Regions from separate parts of the Vibrio sp. 2433-A1 genome, predicted to be linked through region 2. Evidence: riboswitches for the same ligand, from Rfam matches in the RefSeq annotation. Region 2 holds a riboswitch; each other region holds the start of a gene.
What was found. A riboswitch is a leader RNA that binds a small molecule or an ion and turns the genes downstream of it on or off. The one in region 2 is predicted to bind thiamine pyrophosphate.
Positions count from the first base shown of each region.

Region 1: another riboswitch for thiamine pyrophosphate. It lies ahead of thiB (thiamine ABC transporter substrate binding subunit); the one in region 2 lies ahead of thiC (phosphomethylpyrimidine synthase ThiC).
Region 3: another riboswitch for thiamine pyrophosphate. It lies ahead of thiD (bifunctional hydroxymethylpyrimidine kinase/phosphomethylpyrimidine kinase); the one in region 2 lies ahead of thiC (phosphomethylpyrimidine synthase ThiC).

Region 1 covers NZ_JBRESC010000010.1:135,865-138,131, forward strand. Annotated here, with positions in the region: gene thiB (thiamine ABC transporter substrate binding subunit) at 1-947, opposite strand, end outside; TPP riboswitch at 1,002-1,115, opposite strand; gene ACU01J_RS12170 (flavin prenyltransferase UbiX) at 1,258-1,884, opposite strand; gene mpl (UDP-N-acetylmuramate:L-alanyl-gamma-D-glutamyl-meso-diaminopimelate ligase) at 1,893-2,267, opposite strand, start outside.
Region 2 covers NZ_JBRESC010000031.1:16,793-19,059, forward strand. Annotated here, with positions in the region: gene thiC (phosphomethylpyrimidine synthase ThiC) at 1-812, opposite strand, end outside; TPP riboswitch at 945-1,045, opposite strand; gene ACU01J_RS20140 (voltage-gated chloride channel family protein) at 1,117-2,267, opposite strand, start outside.
Region 3 covers NZ_JBRESC010000008.1:182,365-184,631, reverse strand. Annotated here, with positions in the region: partial or broken gene ACU01J_RS10580 (thiaminase II/PqqC family protein) at 1-211, opposite strand, end outside; gene thiD (bifunctional hydroxymethylpyrimidine kinase/phosphomethylpyrimidine kinase) at 228-1,058, opposite strand; TPP riboswitch at 1,160-1,269, opposite strand; gene ACU01J_RS10570 (LysR family transcriptional regulator) at 1,422-2,267, shown strand, end outside.

The sequences.
Region 1 (2,267 bases), on a different contig from region 2:
TCAGCACTAAAGCTAAGTGCTTGGCTAGGCACCGTCAGTGTTTCGAAACCTTTAGGCAGTTCAACATTAGTCACTGGATACATCCAGTTTCCAGTTGGCATTGCTGACTGAAATTCATCACTTAAGATAAAGCTCATGAATTCATCGGCAAGCTTTTCATTTTTAGAGCCTTTTACCTTTGCTGCCACTTCGACTTGAGTGTAGTGACCTTCAGCAAAATCAGCCGCGGCATACTTCTCATCATTTTCAGCAATCAAATGATAGGCAGGCGATGTGGTATAGGAAAGTACCAAATCAGACTCGCCTTCTAGGAACATAGAGTATGCCTCTGACCAACCCTTGGTAACCGTAACGGTTTTTTTCGCGAGGTTTTGCCATGCCTCTGTTACATCATCGCCGTAGACTGACTTCATCCACAGCATCAAGCCTTGGCCTGGCGTCGAAGTGCGAGGATCTTGATAAATCACTTTCAAATCATCACGTGATTCTACTAGCTCTTTTAAGCTCTTTGGTGGATTGGCCAACGTCTCTTTGTTGTAAACAAAAGCAAAATAGCCAAAGTCATACGGCACAAAAGTCTTATCATTCCAACCGTTAGGTAGAGTCACGGAGCTAGTATCAACATTGTGCTGCGCCAATAAACCTGTTTCCTTAGCTTCCGCCATCAGATTATTGTCTAGGCCAAGTACGATATCGGCTTTGCTGTTGCCACCCTCTAGGCGCAGTCGATTTAGAATCGAAACCCCATCATCTAAGGCAACAAAGTTGACGTCACAACCACACTTTGCTTCAAACGCTTTTTCGACCGTTGGACCAGGGCCCCAATCAGCTGCAAATGAATCATAGGTATAAACCGTGAGTGTATTGTCTGCCGCGCTGGCTGAAAATGAAGCTAGAGTAACTGCCGCTAGTGCGCTGATTGAACAGGTATTTCGAGTGTTTTTCACTGCTCGCTCTCTCCTTGTATGAGCGGCACAGGTTTGAGGGATACATCGGTATGAGATAGATCCAAACTCAATTCCTACGCCAGCATTATCTGGTTCAGGTCCACGGGTCCCAAGCTAGGCTTGATCTCAGCTTCATTGCAACAATGAATTGCTCCCCGATGAGTAACGGTCAAATTGTAATAGTTATGAGACTCAATAGCCATCCCCTAAATAGGTGGAGTTGCAGCTAGGCGACAAGCAAATTCATCCCAATGAACATAGGTGCTCTATTTGATTTGGGTAAATTTGAGCAGTCAACAACGCTGCGACTTCAAATATGACGGGGGTCATAACCCCAGCGTGGAACAAGGCCCTGCTCTACGCCCAAGTGATCAAGAATACGTGCAACCATAAAATCGACTAAATCCTCAATCGACTTAGGCTGATGATAGAAACCCGGTGCGGCTGGCATAATTGTCACGCCCATCTGAGAAAGCTTATGCATGTTCTCTAGGTGTAAGGTAGAAAACGGTGTTTCACGTACCACCAACAATAACTGACCGCGCTCCTTCATCACCACATCAGCGGCACGCTCAATCAAATTGTCAGACATACCGTGGGCAATCGCGGCAACGCTTCCCGCAGAGCATGGACAAACCACCATCTGTTTCGGCGCAGCTGAGCCTGAAGCAACTGGAGAGAACCAATCATCTTTGCCACAAACGACCAGTTTTTCTGGGTCACAGTTGAGATGCTCAAACAAGCTTTGTTTCGCCGTGTCAGGGTTAGCAGACAACTTTAAGCCGTGCTCAGTTGCTAGCACGACACGCGCTGCCGAAGAGATCAGCAAATAGACCTGATAGTCTGCTGCTAACAAGCACTCTAGTAGCCTCAGTCCGTAAGGTGCACCTGATGCTCCTGTAAACGCTAATGTGATCGTTTTTTGTTGTTTACTCATGGTAATAACTATTTTTCGCCTAATTTTTCCAGTAACTTGCCGTGAATACCTTCAAAGCCACCGTTGCTCATCACTAAGATATGACTTCCCGCTTGAGCGTGAGCAACTATCTTCTCAACCAGCTCATCGACATCAGCTGAGGTGTCAGCAGGTTGATGACACTGGCTAGCAATATCTTTTACTGACCAATCAATACTGTCTGGTTGATAAAGGAATACTTGATCCGCCTTAGCCAGTGAAGCAGCCAGCGCATCTTTATGTACGCCGCGCTTCATTGTGGCGCTGCGTGGCTCTAGCACTGCAATAATGTTGTCACTGCCAACCTTATTACGTAGACCACCGAGAGTCAGCTCAATCGCGGTCGGGTGATGAGCAAAATCATC
Region 2 (2,267 bases):
TTACGTCCAGTAGAGAGGTCCATAACGGTGTCGCCACCCCAGCGCGTCGCCCATACTAGCTTCTCTACTTCTTCTTCAATCGAAGAAGTGACCGATGAGTTACCGATGTTGGCGTTCACTTTGACCAAAAAGTTACGTCCAATGATCATTGGTTCGGATTCTGGGTGGTTGATATTAGAAGGGATAATAGCGCGACCTTCAGCGACTTCTTTGCGAACAAACTCGGCGGTAATGTCTTTTGGAAGATTCGCTCCGAAGCTTTGGCCCGGATGTTGCTGCATCAGCACTTCATCGCGGTATTGAGCACGCCCCATATTTTCACGTAGGGCGATGTATTCCATTTCTGGGGTAATAATGCCTTTGCGAGCATAGTGTAACTGAGTCACACACAGCCCACCTTTAGCACGTCGAATACGTGGTAGATTGCCATAACGAAGATCGTCTAGCGTTTCATCTTCTAAGCGCTCTTTGGTGTATACCGAGCTTACTTCATCAAGTAGTTCAGTATCCGCGCGCTCTTCAATCCACCCTTCTCTCAGCTTAGGTAAGCCATTGTAAAGGTCTATGGTGTGATTTGGGTCTGTGTATACACCTGAGGTATCGTAAACGCGAACTGGCTCATTAGGCTCGAAAATAGGCGCTTCTTTTGTGCCTCCAATAAGGCTATCAGCGAGTGATATTTCACGCATTGGCACACGAATATCAGGACGTGAACCCTCTACGTAGACTTTGCTTGAATTTGGGTACGGTTGTACCGAGAGTGTATCTATAAACTGTTTTGCTTCCAGTCTCGCTTGTTTGCGACTCGACATAGCATTTTCCTTTATCATTTATTAGAAAAATATGGATAAATGCTTGGCGGATAGGTGTTGCAAGAGATGTTAGATGCAAAGCCTGAAGCAGGCACGAACACCTAAACAAAGATCAATAGACAGAATAGCCCATCAATGTTTACTCTTGTTCCCTTCGCAGGTATTAGCCTGATCAGGTTCAACGGATCCCGTGTTCACGGTCTCAGCCACGTATGGCACTCCGACAAGTATTGTTAGTCAGTATAGAGCTATAAAAATAAGATATCTACGCTTAATTAGCTGGTCAGCTGTGGCTCGTACCAAACTATTTGTGTTTAAGCTTATTTACAAAACGCTTTAGCAGTGACGGATTTGATTCTCGCAATGAACCAATATTAACCTCAAAGTTATCATCATTGGAGTCTTTTATATGCTTCGCAGTAGCCACTTTTTGTGAAGAATAGATACCTGTGTGACCACTAAAATAATAGGCAACATAACAAGCTAAAGCGAAATACAGCAAATGATCTGCGCCAAATAACTCGACCCCCATCAAAGTGCATGCAAGAGGTGTGTTGGTCGCTGCAGCAAAGACAGCCAAAAAGCCCAACGCAGCAAACAGCTCAACGGGCGCACCGAGAGCCCACGCCATAAAATTGCCCAACGTCGCACCCACAAAAAATAACGGTGTGACTTCTCCCCCTTTATACCCAGCAGCGAGCGTAATGGCGGTAAGCAAGAGTTTCATAATCCAGCTATACCATTCTGCACCGCCAACTTCAAACGCAGAAGTAATGCTTACCCCACCTTCTCTACTTGGATAAACACCAATACCAATGTAATCGTAATTTCCTAGCAACTGAGTAATGGCAATTACAATCACCCCACCAACGACGACTATCAAATATGGATTTTTAAGCGTGGTATTAAATAAATCCTTCAAGCCATGGGTCAATTCACCGAACAAGTAGCCAGCAACACCGAATGCAATTGCTGCCAACATTACTTTAAACAACAGCAAAACATTAACGCTAACTGCATGCTCAAACAGTGTATTAACTTGATCAAAACTAACTAGATAGTGAGTGTGATGAGCGCCCCAAGCACTAGCCACAACATCAGCTAAAATAGCTGCAAGAAGGGCTGGGACGACTGCATTATATTTAATCCTGCCAATGAATAGAACTTCTAACGCGAATATAGCCCCAGCTAAAGGAGTACCAAATATCGAGGAAAAACCTGCTGCAACCCCAGCGGTTAAGATAATTCGTCGGTCATCACTATCAAGCTTGAACCATTTTGAAAGCACTTCAGATGTCGCACCACCAATTTGCACCGCAGTGCCTTCGCGACCCGCTGAGCCACCAAATAGGTGGGTAGCGACAGTAGTAAACAAAACCAAAGGCCCCATTCGAGCGGGAACACCGCTGCCTGCTTCGTGGATCTCGTCCATAATCAGGTTATTGCCACCACTAG
Region 3 (2,267 bases), on a different contig from region 2:
ACCCCTGCTGCCAAAACGCCACTTCCATGCGAGTCGCAGTCTTAAACACATGGATTAGATTCTGGCCTCTCTGACTATTAAGATCTACCTCTTCAAGTAGCTGATTAAAGTGCTTTGCGCCCTCAGCCACACCAGACTGAAACTCGTCACTAGCGTAAAGCTCTATCCAGCTTCGATAAAGGTTTCCTTCTAACCGAGTATCAGAACTTGAAGTTGCTGATTGAGTACTAACGGACATTGGTGTGCCCACAAAAGAAGTGGTGCACAGGCCCATGACCTTTGCCCACCTTTAGCTTGTCAGCATTGGCAATAGCCTGAGAAATGTACTGCTTACCAAGATATACCGATTTGTGTAGGCGGTTACCTTGAGCCAAGTACGAAGCGATCGCCGAAGACAAAGTACAACCCGTACCATGGGTGTTATTCGTCACAACGCGTTTAGCGCTAATCAACTCGCTACTTTCAGCCATAATGAGTAGATCATTACTGTTGTCATCTTTCTCTAAATGGCCGCCTTTAAGCAGCACAGCCTTGGCACCTAAAGCACGCAGCTCTGAAATCATTGCTCCCATTTGGTCTTCATTTTGCGGTACTGCGCCACCAATCAAAGCGGCACCTTCCGGCAAGTTAGGGGTGATTAGATCAGCAAGTGGAAGTAACTCTTGTTTGAGAGTAGAGATTGCATTGGTTTCAAGCAGAAGATCGCCGCTGGTCGCCACCATGACAGGGTCAACCACAAGGTGCTTAGGTTGATACTGACGAATTTTGTCGGCAACCACTTTGATGATCTCTGAATCTGCCAACATGCCAACTTTGACAGCAACAATATTGAGATCGGTGAACACCGCATCCAATTGGCTTTCAATATGCTCAAGGGGAATCGGATGAATAGCAGACACACCAAGGGTGTTTTGCGACGTGATAGCGGTAATCACCGAGCATGCATAACCGCCCGTGGCAGAGATTGCTTTGATATCGGCTTGAATGCCTGCACCGCCGCCGCTGTCAGAGCCCGCGATGGTTAATACGATTGGAGTTGTGTCTTGTGAATGTGGCATTGTTGCTCCTACTACAAGACGTACAGGAACTCTCGGCCACGAAAGAAGGGATCAGAAAATGAGGCGATCAATCCATCGAATACGAGTACACCAAACCAAGAGGTTGAGTGCGCATAGTTCCCTACGTCAGTGCTAACTGAATCAGGTTCAACGGGTCTCGCATTGCGATCTCAGCCCTTTCCGTAATGGTTAGGCTCCCCGACTATTTCCCGCTGATGATAACAATAAAATTAACCAAATTGCATCATTTGCTCGCAAAAATACATCTTGAGTCGTTTCAATTTGTGTTTAAAACCTTCTCTTCCTGAATTTTTTGTTATCGTTTAAACTCACTAAGATAATTTTTTCTTATGGTCAAAAGCTATGTTGAATCCAATCTGGTTAAAGACGTTTGTCACTCTCATCGACACATGTCACTTCACCAAAACCGCCGACAAACTATTTATGACTCAGCCAGGTGTCAGTCAGCATATTAAGAAACTCGAACAAGCCTGTGGGCACGCTTTAATTAAAAGGCATAACAAAAGCTTTGAGATTACTGAAGCGGGGAAAACCGTTTACGCTTATGCTAACGAGTTAGAAACTCAACAAACGCAGATGCTGTCATCACTCAATCAAGATGACCCACATTCAGGCGATGTTTCTTTAGCATGCTCAGGCTCTTTAGCCCTATTGCTATACCCTCAACTGCTCGATTTACAATGTAAATACCCCAACCTCATACCACACTTAGAGGCAGCACCTCATCATAAAATCATTGCAGAGATTATTGCTGGAGAGGTCGACTTAGGTATCGTCACAAACGAACCATCAGACCCTAGAGTCGAGTCGGAACAATTTGGACAAGAACCTTTATGTTTGATGATGCCTAAGACAATGGCAACCAAATCACTTAATGAAGAGCAGCTAAAACAGATGGGGCTTATTCGCCACCCAGATGCCGAACACTACTTAGCACTCTACTTTTCTCGCTGTGGAGAACCAACACTGGAATCCATCAATATTCATCAACTTCCAGTTAAGGGTTATATCAATCAGCTCAACCAAATATTACTGCCAGTGGCACAAGGCCTTGGCTTTACCATTCTGCCAAAAAGCGCATTAGACACCTTCCCATACAAAGAAGAGATTGCGATTTACCAACCAAAACAAGAAGTCATCGAGACGCTTTACTTACTCACTAAGCGTCACCGACAACTTCCAGCAAGG